DNA from 2 places in the Pseudarthrobacter ribosi genome. Region 2 is predicted to be linked to the other one. Evidence: riboswitches for the same ligand, from Rfam matches in the RefSeq annotation. Region 2 holds a riboswitch; the other holds the start of a gene.
What was found. Region 2 has a riboswitch for cyclic di-AMP ahead of ACZYZ5_RS05500 (LysM peptidoglycan-binding domain-containing protein). Riboswitches for the same ligand answer to the same signal wherever they lie in the genome.
Positions count from the first base shown of each region.

Region 1: it holds a riboswitch for cyclic di-AMP, as region 2 does, so the genes downstream of both, ACZYZ5_RS12860 (aggregation-promoting factor C-terminal-like domain-containing protein) here and ACZYZ5_RS05500 (LysM peptidoglycan-binding domain-containing protein) in region 2, are expected to answer to the same signal.

Region 1 is NZ_JBVAYZ010000011.1:100,293-106,146, reverse strand. Features, by position in the region: gene ACZYZ5_RS12865 (sensor histidine kinase) at 1-1,068, shown strand, start outside; cyclic di-AMP (ydaO/yuaA leader) riboswitch at 1,223-1,379, shown strand; gene ACZYZ5_RS12860 (aggregation-promoting factor C-terminal-like domain-containing protein) at 1,381-2,145, shown strand; gene ACZYZ5_RS12855 (glyoxalase superfamily protein) at 2,170-2,547, opposite strand; gene upp (uracil phosphoribosyltransferase) at 2,665-3,300, opposite strand; gene ACZYZ5_RS12845 (phosphatase PAP2 family protein) at 3,313-4,155, opposite strand; gene ACZYZ5_RS12840 (nucleoside deaminase) at 4,227-4,730, shown strand; gene ACZYZ5_RS12835 (DNA glycosylase AlkZ-like family protein) at 4,772-5,854, opposite strand, start outside.
Region 2 is NZ_JBVAYZ010000004.1:83,700-89,553, reverse strand. Features, by position in the region: gene ACZYZ5_RS05520 (cupin domain-containing protein) at 1-385, opposite strand, end outside; gene ACZYZ5_RS05515 (NAD(P)H-binding protein) at 467-1,327, shown strand; gene ACZYZ5_RS05510 (anthrone oxygenase family protein) at 1,324-1,782, shown strand; gene ACZYZ5_RS05505 (hypothetical protein) at 2,067-2,330, opposite strand; gene ACZYZ5_RS05500 (LysM peptidoglycan-binding domain-containing protein) at 2,460-3,335, opposite strand; cyclic di-AMP (ydaO/yuaA leader) riboswitch at 3,320-3,490, opposite strand; gene ppk2 (polyphosphate kinase 2) at 3,747-4,682, shown strand; gene ACZYZ5_RS05490 (hypothetical protein) at 5,164-5,517, opposite strand; gene ACZYZ5_RS05485 (serine hydrolase domain-containing protein) at 5,562-5,854, opposite strand, start outside.

The DNA of each region.
Region 1 (5,854 bases), on a different contig from region 2:
GTGTCCACGGGCGGACTCCTGATCATCGGACTGGCCGGGACGGCGCTGATCCGCCGGACCATGAAACCGCTCGATCAGCTCTCCGAGGTCGCGACGCAGGTCTCCCGGCTGCCGCTCGACGCCGGAGAAGTGGGACTTGCGGTGCGCGTGCCGGCGTCCGCAGCGCATCCGGGCACCGAAGTGGGCAGTGTTGGCCACGCCCTGAACATGATGCTGGACAACGTCTCCAATGCACTGGAAGCCCGGCAGACGAGCGAGATGAAGGTCCGCCAGTTCGTCGCGGATGCCTCGCATGAGCTGCGCACGCCCCTGACCGCCATCCGCGGCTACACCGAACTAATGCGCATGACCGAACAGTTCACCCCTGACGGCCAGAAGTCCCTGGCCCGGGTGCAGAGCCAGTCCGAACGCATGACCACTTTAGTGGAGGACCTGCTCCTGCTTGCCCGGCTGGATGAGGGCCAGCCGCTCAAGCTCAGCGAGGTGGATCTCACCCAGTTGGCCATCGAGACGGTCAGCGACGAGAAGGTCATGGCCCCGGACCGGGTCTGGCACCTGGAGCTACCGGAAGAGCCCGTGGTGGTCTGCGGTGACGCGACCCAACTGCACCAGGTGCTGGCCAACCTGCTCTCCAACGCGCGCAAACACACCGGCCCCGGCACGACGGTGGTGACCGGTGTGAACCGGTCCGCGGACGGATATGCCGTGGTGACCGTGACGGACGACGGCCCCGGAATTGCCCCCGAGTTCGTGGACCGCGTCTTCGCCCGCTTTACGCGCGCGGACGCTTCCCGCAAGAACCCGGTAGCGCTCGCGACGCCGGCAACCGGCAGGGGGTCCCTTCCACGGCGTCCGCTGCACCCGCCGAGGTCGCCCGAGGCAGCCGCCGGACTTGCCGCCACTACCACTGCCCCCGCGACGAGCGCTTCCGCCGAGGGAACCAGCGGGCTGGGACTGTCGATCGTGCAGTCGATTGTCGAGGCCCATGGCGGGACCGTCAGTGTGACCTCGATGCCCGGCCGCACCGAGTTCACCGTTCGGCTGCCGGAGGCTTTTCCCGCAGCCTGAACCAGCCATCGTCGCTGGTCAGGGAGCAAGCCGCCCCGCCGCCGTCGGGATTTCCGTTACCTAAATGTGACTTAGCCATCCAACTCCTGTACGGTTTTTAGGGTGCGGCCACCAATAAGGCCGTATATCCGGATGTACGCCAAGCTCTGCCGCCTCCCGGATTCCGCTGGACAGGCAGAGGCGGGGAACCCAGAGTTCCCGGGCATTTCTGCACATTGCGCCCTTGGGGTGAAGCCGACACGTGAGATTCCGTGCGGCCGGGTGACCTCATCCGAACCCGACAGCTAACTCCGCAGGCGTTGAGAGGCATTCATGACTGAATCCAAGCCACAAACGCGCCCTGACGGCGCCGCAAACTCCACTAACTCCGAGCTGTCACGCCACCGCGGCGAATCGACCAAGCCCGCATCAGCCCTGGCCCGGCTGGCCCACCACGCCGGCTCGACCGGCCGCCGGGCGGCCGTTGTTGTTGCCGCCTGCGCGGTAATCGTGGGGGCCGGCGCGGCCGGCCAGGCCTCCGAGACGGCGGCCCGCAATGCCGATGCGGGCAGTTCCAAGCAGGCAGCCGCCACCGCGGATCCGCTGACGCACCTTGATTTTGAACGTGTCCGCGTCGAGAACCAGGCCGTCACCCGCAGCGGCGATGCCCCTGCCCAGCCGGCCGCGGTGGCGCCTGCCGAAGCACCGGCCCCGGCCCCCGCTCCCGCCCCGGCACCAGAGCCTGCCCCGGCTCCCGCCCCGGCGCCGGCGCCGGCCCCCGTTGCCATCGATGATCCTGCCGGTGCCCAGGCGTACGCGGCCGGCCAGCTGGGCTCCTATGGCTGGGCCCCGAGCCAGATGCCCTGTCTGATGAAGCTTTGGACCAAGGAATCGGACTGGGAAACGACAGCCACGAACCCGAGCAGCGGCGCCTACGGCGTGGTCCAGTCCCTGCCGGCCGAGAAGATGGCCAGCGCGGGCGCCGACTACCGGACAAACTACCGGACCCAGATCAATTGGGGACTGGAGTACATCCAGGATCGTTACGGCTCACCGTGTGGCGCCCTGAACTTCCACTACGCCAAGAACTGGTACTAAACACCTGACAGCCAGGCCGCCTGCCTAGCCGTTAGGACGGTTGGGGATGTACTGCACCGCCCATTTGTTGCCGTCGGGGTCGGCAAAGTAGACGAAATGCCCCCAGTCCTGCACGTCGACGTCGCTGACGTCCACGCCGCGGTCCTTGAGTTGCCGGTGGGCAGCCTGGATGTCGCTGACCACGAGCTGCAGGCTGGGGGCGGTGCCCGGCGGGGCGTCCGAGAGGCCCTCGCCGATGGCGATCGAGCAGCCGGAACCCGGCGGGGTCAGCTGGACGAATCGGATGCCGTCCATGGGCCGCTCGTCGAAGTCGGCATTGAAGCCCACCTTGTTGACGTAGAAATCCTTCGCGCGGTCCACATCAGCCACGGGCACAAAAACAAGCTCTAGTTTCCAGTCCATGGGGCTCAGGCTAGTACCGGGCGGTACATTCCGGTAGACCAGGCTCCCTTGCGGGGAGCCTGGCTCGGGGGCCGGTTGAACCGGCCGCGGAGCCAAGTCCGGCCCCGCGCGGCTGGCTCAGCCGGCCACGCCGTAGAGACGGTCTCCCGCGTCGCCCAGGCCCGGCACGATGTAGGACTTCTCGTTGAGCTTCTCGTCGATCGAGGCCAGCACAATCGTCACGTTGGCATCGGCGAGCTCTTCTTCGAGCTTCGCGAGGCCTTCCGGAGCGGCCAGCAGGCAGATGCAGGTGATGTCGGAAGCGCCGCGCTTGAACAGGAACTTGATGGCCTCGCGCAGCGTGCCGCCGGTCGCGAGCATGGGATCCAGGACGAAGATCTGACGGTCGGTGAGGTCCTCGGGCAGACGCTCCGCGTAGGTAATGATGTCCAGGGTCTCTTCATCGCGGGCCATGCCCAGGAATCCGACCTCCGCCGTGGGAACCAGCTTGGTCATACCCTCAAGCATGCCGAGCCCGGCACGGAGGATGGGGACGACCAGTGGGGTGGGCTTGGTGAAGGCGGTGCCGATGGTGGTGCTGACCGGGGTCTCGATGGTCACCGGTTCGGTGCGGACCTCGCGGGTGGCCTCGTACGCCAGGAGCGTGACGAGTTCCTCGGTGAGCTGGCGGAAGACCGGGGACGGGGTGTTCTTGTCCCGCAGAACGGTGAGCTTATGGGCGACCAGCGGGTGGTCCACAACGAGAGTGCGCATGGGTCAAAACTATCACCCGGCGGCTGGTGGCCCGCCCGTGGGACCGCGGGCGCCGACGTCGTCCTTGCCCTCCGGGGCACTGCCGCCAGCGGCGCCGTCGTGCAAGTGCGCTGGGTGGTCGAACGTGGGCGCGGGGCCGGCGTGCTCCCGATGCCGGATCACATGGAAGAGCCGGTGGGCCAGGATCACCATCCCCACCCAGGCCAGGCCTATGGCCCACCCGACCATCACGTCCGTCATCCAGTGGTGGCCCAGGTAGACCCGGCTGAGGCCCATAGCGATGATGAAGACCGCACCCGCCGCGATCAGGCCGATCCGGGCGGAGGTCCGTTGGATCTGCAGGCATGCCAAATACACCACCAGCCCGATTACCACTGTGGTGTTGAGCGTGTGGCCGCTGGGAAACGACGGCGAGTTTTCGTAGGGCGGGACGGCGTCGGAGTGGTCCGGGCGGGTCCTTCCGATCAGGGTCTTGCCAAATGTTGTGGCGGTCACGGAAACCGCTGCGGCACCCCCGATCAGGATCAGTGGCCGCCAGGTCCGGCTGGCCCAGATGAGCCATGCGGTGAGGATGCTGGCCAGGATGGGCATCCCGATCCCGCCGCCGATGTTAGTGAAGCCCGTAACGAACGAATCCAGGCCGGGGCTGCGGAGCTGTTCCATGAACGCCAGAGCGGGCTGGTCCAGGTTGGCGAGGCCGGCGTCATCCACCACGTCGTCATAGACCTCCGCGCTCACCAGCGCCAGGATCACCACCACGACGCCCCCGATCAGCATGGTGACCCACAGCGCGGCGTAGGGCACCACCCATTTGCCCCAATGCTGCGTTATCCAGCTCTCCGGCCCGGTTTTCACGGCATCTCCCGATTGTTGTCGTCGGCAGCTTTGCTGCACAGCTTGCTTAGTACCGAAACTATCATTGAGCCATGACTTCCCCCGAGCCCCGCCATGCCGCATGGATGGGCCTTGCCCTCACCGAAGCGCGTGCCGCACTGTCCACGGCGGACGTGCCGATCGGCGCCGTCGTTATCGGCCCCGACGGCACGGTGCTCGGCAGCGGGCGCAACGAGCGTGAGGCGCTCGGGGACCCGACGGCGCACGCGGAGATGGTGGCCATCCGCGAGGCTGCGGCACGACTGCAGGAACTCAGCGCCCGGGGCGGAAGCGCCGGTGACGGCTGGCGGCTGGCGGACTGCACCCTGGTGGTGACGCTGGAGCCCTGCGCCATGTGCGCCGGGGCGGTGGTGCTGGCACGGATTCCACGGGTGGTGTTCGGCGCCTGGGACGAGAAGGCCGGGGCCGCCGGCTCCGTGTTCGACATCCTCCGCGAGCGCCGGCTCAACCACTGGGTGGAAGTGTATGGCGGCATCAGGGAACAGGAATGCGCGACGCTGCTGCAGGACTTCTTCGCCGGACACCGCGGCGCCTGAGCCCCCGCCACCGCTGCTCCCCGGGCCTGGGGCTTCCGGCGCTAGCTGACAGCGGCGGAGCCTGTTGCGGCGGCCGCCAGGTTGTCGATCCGCTTCTGCCGGGTGGCCGGTGAGTCGAGGCTGAAGGCCCGGAAGTCGCCGAGGTCCTCGCGGATCCAGTCCTCGACTTCGGCGATCCGCCGGTTCACCGCCGGTGTGGGGCCGTGGAACACCCAGGGCACGATCCGTTGCTGGCCGGGATCGTATTGCCACAGCCCGATGATCCGGCCCCGGTCGAAAATGGGATGGTCCGGGAGGTCCGCCTGCAGCGCCAGCGAACCCAGGGTATTCGTGTGCTGGTCCTCCTCGGCCAGCAGATCGGCGGCATTGCGCCGCAGCAGCGCGATCGAATCCGTTCCGGCGAGCAGTTGGATCTGTTCTTCGTCCGGCTCCTGGAAGGCGGCGAGTTGTTCGACGTCGTCGGGCAGCATCCACAGCATCTCCCCGTCGCCGGTGGGAACCTCGACCGCGCCGACGGCGGCCAGCGCCGCCTTGCTCTGCGCCACCGTGAAAGCCGTGAACCACTGTGACTGTTTGAAGGTGGCCCCTCCGGTCCAGCCCAGGTAGCGGCGGACCAGTTCGATGCGGGCCTGGTCGTCGTCGAGCGGGCTGGGCGGCAGGTTCCACAGTTCGTAGGCGTAGCGCTGCTGGTCCAGCCGGCCGTTGGCCGGGACGCGGCGGATCCGTCCCTGGGACTGCAGGATGCCCAGGGCCGTGGGCAGCGTGGTCGTGGCGCCCTTCTTCTTGCCTTCCTCGCCGAGGTTTCGCACGGATTCGCCGAGTTCCTCCTTGAGCTGCCGCGGGTCCATCGGGATGGCGGCCTCGGCGAGCGTGTGCAGCACCTGCTCCTCCAGCAGGGTGATTTCACCGCGGTCCACGCCGAGCCTTCCAAGCACCCGGAACGCCTCGCCGGCATCCTTGCCCAGCCTGAGCGCCCAGCCGAAATCGTCCCGGCCCAGGACGTAGGTGCAGCCGCGCGCCGTCGGGAGTTCGAGGATCCGGTGCGCCAGGACGTCTTTGTCCACCTGTTCGCGGCGAATGCCAGCGCGGGCGAAGAGGGTGAGGTAGGGGTTGGCTCCGCCCAC
Region 2 (5,854 bases):
TCTGGTAGGTGCCGATCAACAGGACGGTGTCCCCGCGGGGGCTGTTGCCCCAGGTGCGTATGCCGTGTGACATCGACAGTTCCAGGTGGTCCCCGGCGGGCGAACGGCAGGACTGACCGGCGTCGATCACGACTGTCGGTGCCCGGCCCGGCGTGTCCGTCACCATGTACGGAGCCGGGCCCCGGACAGTGGCCGCCTGTCCCGGACTCAGGGAACGGGGGTCGCTTCCTTCGACGGAGATCCAGGCGTCACCGCTCACCGCGACGATCACCGTCAGCGCAGCCCCATCCCGGACGTCAATGCAGAAGGGCGGGTCCATGACGACCCGCAGGGTGAACGCGGCTTGGGCCCGGGGCCCGGTGAGGAACTGTGTCAACGGATCCATGCACTCAGGCTAGACGCTGACGGATGAATTAGCGATCCCTGCGCATTCATGGTCCAAGTCGGGTGGGGCAGTCTGGTAGATATGACGATGAAATTTACTCCCGCTCCTGTTCTTGTCACCGGAGGAACCGGCCGTACTGGCGCCCGGCTCGTCCGTCGCCTCCTGGACCGCCACGTGGCGGTGAGGATTGGTACCCGGCACGGGCCGGTTCCCTTTGACTGGGACGACACCGGCACCTGGCCTCGCGCTCTCGACGGAGTCAGGGCAGCGTATCTCTGTTACAGCCCGGATCTGGCCTTTCCCGGGGCGTCTGAGCTGATCGCCCGTTTCGCCGACGCTGCAGCTGACGCGGGGGTCCAGCGGCTGGTGCTGTTGTCCGGCCGCGGCGAGGCCGGTGCCCGGGCGGCCGAGGAGTCCGTGCAGCGGTCTGGGCTGGAGTGGACGGTGCTGCGCTGCTCCTGGTTTGCCCAGAATTTCAGTGAGCACTTTCTGCTCGGTCCGGTCCGAAGGGGCAGGCTCCTGCTGCCGGCCAATGGGGGCATAGCCGAGCCCTTCCTGGACCTGGACGACCTCGCTGAGGTTGCCGCCGACACCTTCACCGGCGACCGCCATGTTGGACGGCTGCTGGAGCTGACCGGCCCCCGTCTGCTTACCCTCCGGGATGTCGCGTCTGAACTGTCCGCCGCCACAGGCCGTCCGATCGCGTTCGCGCCCTGCACGGCGGAGGAATTTGCGGACGATCTCGCCCACGACGGGGTCCCTGTCGAAGAAGCGCTGCCATTGGCCGGGCTGTTCACTGAGATCCTCGACGGGCGGAACGCCTCCTTGTCCCCAGACCTCGCCCGTGCCCTGGACCGGAACCCCACCGATTTCAGCACGTATGCGAGGCGCACCGTTGAAACCGGCGTGTGGGACGCGCCGGCCAGTGCGGAACTGCGGTGAACGGGTGGCTGCCCGTGATCGCGGGTACCGGCTCCGCGGTCGCTGGAGGTTTCTACCTCGCCTTCTCCACCGTGGTCATGCCCGCCCTCCGACGGCGGCCGGCGCAGGACGCCATCGCAGCCATGGTGTCCATTAACGAGAAGGCTGTGAGGCCGCCGTTCATGATCCTGTTCTTCGGCACCGCTGCGGCCTGCGGAGCCGTCCTCGCCGTCCAGGCCACGGAACCACTGACCCATTCACCCGTCAGAGTCGCCGGGGCGGCAGCCTACCTGGCAGGGTGGGCATCCACCATGGTCATAAACGTGCCTCTGAACAACCGTCTGTCCAGGACCGGCGGCCGGTCGGACCGGGAGTGGCACGGCTACCAGCAATCCTGGAATCCGGCCAACCACCTCCGCGCTGCCCTCTCCATCGCCGGCGCGATCGGGCTGCTGATCCCCTTCCACCACCCCTGACAGGAGAATGAGACACTCCGGGCGTAGCGCATGCGGGGTACGGAATCCACTGTTGACCCCTCGGCAAGCAGGCCCGCCGAGACTGTATTGCCGGGCCGAGCGGCATGGACGAAATAGGTGCGCGGCTCAGCGCCCACCATCGGTTCGGTTCGGGCCGGTGCCATGCGCGGCTCGGTCCAGGGGCTGACGGGGTTGAACGTTCATCGGCTGAACCCTACGGTGCTGTCATAAACGTTCAATGAACACGTTGGGTGCGACGCGGGGAATGGCCCGAGCTGCGGGCGTCAGGTCCCGGCATCCGGAGCGGCGGATGTCGCCGGGCCGGGAAGGACTCCGCCTTCGAAGTGAAAGCTGAGCAGCTCGGCCCGGAATTTGACCGCGTCGAGGAACCCGGTCAGGGCAAGGTCGGTTCCGGGCGTCTTCCCGGCCAAGCCCCTGAGTGGGCCGCCGGCCGTATCCGTAGCCCGCAGAAGGGTCATCCCGGTGTAGTCCGTAAGCGTGAACGTGCGCACGACTTTGAGCAGTCCCGCCGGCAGGCCGTACGACAAACTTATGCCTCTGCCGGGAACCAGGGAGACCCGAAGGCGGAAGGTCCGCTTACCGCCGGCCGGCGTCCTGTGAGACAACAGCGGCAGGTGCGTTGCACCTGCCACTGTTGTCCGGACTCGATCTGGCTGCTACGCGTTTACGCGTACGAAGGTGGATCCTCCGAGCCAGGAGGCCGGGTGCACGATGGTTTCGTTGACGCCGTTCATGCCACTGCTGATGGCCTGCCCGTCACCGATGTAGATTCCCACGTGTCCCGAGCTGATCATAAGGTCACCGGCCTGAGGGCTTGCTACAGGAGTTCCGTACTGGTGGAACTTTGCGGGGCCGATATCGCCTACCGGCTTACCGATGGACCGAAGGGCTTTTTCCACCAGGATGGTGCAGTCCTGGGTGGCTCCGAGCTGCGCCTGGGCTGAGGCAACGAGGGCGGCACCGACTGCGCTGCCCTGGACTGCGGGTGCTGCCGCCGGAGCAGGTGATGCCTTCGGCGTGATCGATGCGGACGCGGCATTGATGCCCATGCCCGACGGCGGGGTCGCCTGCGGGACAGTCTGGGGAGCCGCCGGGCTGGCCTGGGCCGTTGCCGGGCTCTGTCCCGCCGCAGGGATCAGGATCTGATTCCCGGGGTAAATCACGGAGGAGAGTGAGAGCGCGTTGGCGGATATGACCGCGTTCAGTCCCACTCCGTATCGAGCGGCAATGGCACCGAGAGTGTCACCGGGCGCAATGGTGTGATGGCTGCCCTTAGCGGAAGGTGCGGTGGCTGCCTGTGCCTGGACATTGGGGCTGGCGGAACCGTCCGGGGCGTACGCGCCAGCTTGTGCAGGTGCTCCGATTCCGAAAGCGAGGCCTGATGCGACGGCGACGACGGCGGCCGGTCTGGCCAGGGATGATGCGTGGGCTTTCAGGGAAAACGACAGTCCCTGTAGAGCGGGGGACTGTGTCGGGGTGGCGCGGTGGCGCGCCGGAATGGACATGCGTGACATGGTGAGTGCCTCTCCCATGCCTGCGGGGTGAGCTGTCGGGTTCGGATGGGAGTCACCCGGTCCTGCCCCGTAATGATCGGGAGCCGCAGGACTTAACCCCTAGGTCTTGAAGCCAAGACCGGTAAAAAGTGGGTCCCCCGTCCCTGCCATTTGGATTCTAGAACGGATCCCGATGAGCGGCAGGGCTCGGCATTCTGCACGGGAATGCCCTGACTAAACCAGGGCACCCGTAGAGACTACCCCGGCCACCCGGGCTAAGTCACATTAGGATAACGCCGTTGCCGGCCGTCCCATGATCGATTCACTCCAACCGAGATAGCATCGTGGATCAATGCTGGCTTGGCCAGTGATGCCTGGCCGAGGTTCCGGCGCGCCAGTCGTCCTGTTAGACTTCCTCGACTCTGGGGCGGTGCCTGAAGGGAGACCCGGATGACGCTTACGGACGGGCCGTGGACGCCCGATGATCCGTGGTGGGTGAGGGATAACCTGCGTGAGGCCATCGACCATCTAGTGGAGCAGGGCTACACGGTCAGCGGCGGCCACGGCGAGGACCCGGAGCTCATCGACCCCGGGGGCTCAGCGATCCAGACCTGGCGGGAAGACTATCCCTACGGGGAGCGGATGTCTCGGGAAGAGTACGAGCTGGAAAAATACCGTCTGCAGATCGAACTGCTGAAGTTCCAGTACTGGGGTCAGGACCGCGGCCTGAAAGTCGTTATCGTCTTCGAGGGCCGGGATGCCGCAGGTAAGGGCGGGACAATCCAGCGATTCACCGAGCACCTCGATCCCCGCTACGCCCGGACGGTGGCGCTGAGCAAACCATCGGAGCGGGAACAAGGCCAGTGGTATTTCCAGCGCTATGTCCAGCACCTCCCAACCGCAGGCGAAATCGTGATGTTCGACCGGTCCTGGTACAACCGTGCCAACGTGGAACGGGTCATGGGCTTCTGCACCAACGAGGAGTACGAGACATTTATGGGGCAGGCGCCGCTCTTCGAGAGGATGCTCGCGGACTCCGGAATCCACCTGACCAAGTTCTGGTTCTCCGTCACCCGGCACGAGCAGCGTACCCGCTTCGCGATCCGACAGATCGATCCTGTCCGGCGCTGGAAGCTCTCACCCGTGGATCTTGCTTCCCTGGACCGATGGGAGGACTACACGGAGGCAAAGGAAAAGACTTTCCTGCGCACCGACAGCGACCACGCACCGTGGATCACCATCAAATCGAACGACAAAAAACGAGGGCGGATCAACGCCCTGCGCTTCTTCCTCAACCAGTTCGACTACGACGACAAAGACACAGCGGTCGTGTATAGCCCGGACCCGCTCATCGTACGCCGCGGCCGCGAAGCTGTCGGTGACTGAACGGGCCGCTCCTGGCGGACACGCTCAAGCACGCAGGCGCCGAACCGTCCCGCCGCTGAGGCAGTGACTGTCCTGAGTCCATCGGGTTGGTTCATGAGCCTTCTGACGCCGCGAAGGATGCAGCTCATCTACTTTCGAGCCTCATGAAAGTTGCCGAAGGGTTACGCAGTCCGCAGTCCGGCGGTCCCCCGGTAACGCAGCGCCCGTTCTGTTTCCAACCACAGTTCTCCGGCGGCGTCGGACTTTCGGGAGAGTTGGTCCGGAGGCGCTGAAACTGCTAGGACCGATGCGAGGATTAGTGCCGATGCCGGGGCAACCGGGTGAACTACCGACAACAACGGTTTCTTAGGGAGGCATGCGTCGTCAGCCGAGGAACTGGAAGAACGCCGCCGCGTCCTCGGGACCCGCCCCGGGCGCGCAGGAACAAAAAGAGAACCCCGCAGCGCGGGCGCTGCGGGGTTCCCCTGTGGCTGGATGCCGGTTACTCGGAACCGGGTTTCTGTTCCCGGTCCCGGAGGTTCTTCTTGATCTCGTCGAACTTCTCCTTGATGACCCGTTCCGCCTCCGAGAGGGTTTTTCCCGCGCTGCTCAGGGGATCCTTCTGGAGATAGACGTTCTGACTGACGGGCAGGTCGTACTCGTCCTTGAGGTGCGTGCCGCCGCCCACTCCCTGAAGGGACAGGTACACCATGGCGTCCGTCCGGGCAACGCCGGAGAGTGTTCCGAAGACAACTGTGAAGTCGTTAGATTCAAAGCTCACAGTATGACCGATATGGCTGCGGTCCAGGTCACCGGCTGCTACCGGCTTCTCGGACTGACTTCCGCTGTAGCTCATGAACTTCTCCTAATAGTCGAGGGACACGTACCACTGCAGTCTATCTACGGAGCCCGGCAAGGTCCCGCGGTTCCGCTTCCGGTGAAGCAGTCGCGGAAGCGTTCAGTACCTCCTCTCAGGGTGCTGCCCGCGACCCCCGCATCGTCACCAGCAGCCAGACCGTTCGGGGGGACCGGCCACAGGATCGCCAGCGCAAGAACCGGCACCAGAAAGACGCCGACGTCGGGGAACTGGCGGACGACGACGAACAGGTGGGTGTCGAAGCGGGCGGGGGCGTAGCTGAGGCACAGCCACAGCGCGAACCCGTCGAGGGCGAGTGCCGCGGCGGCCCAGGCCA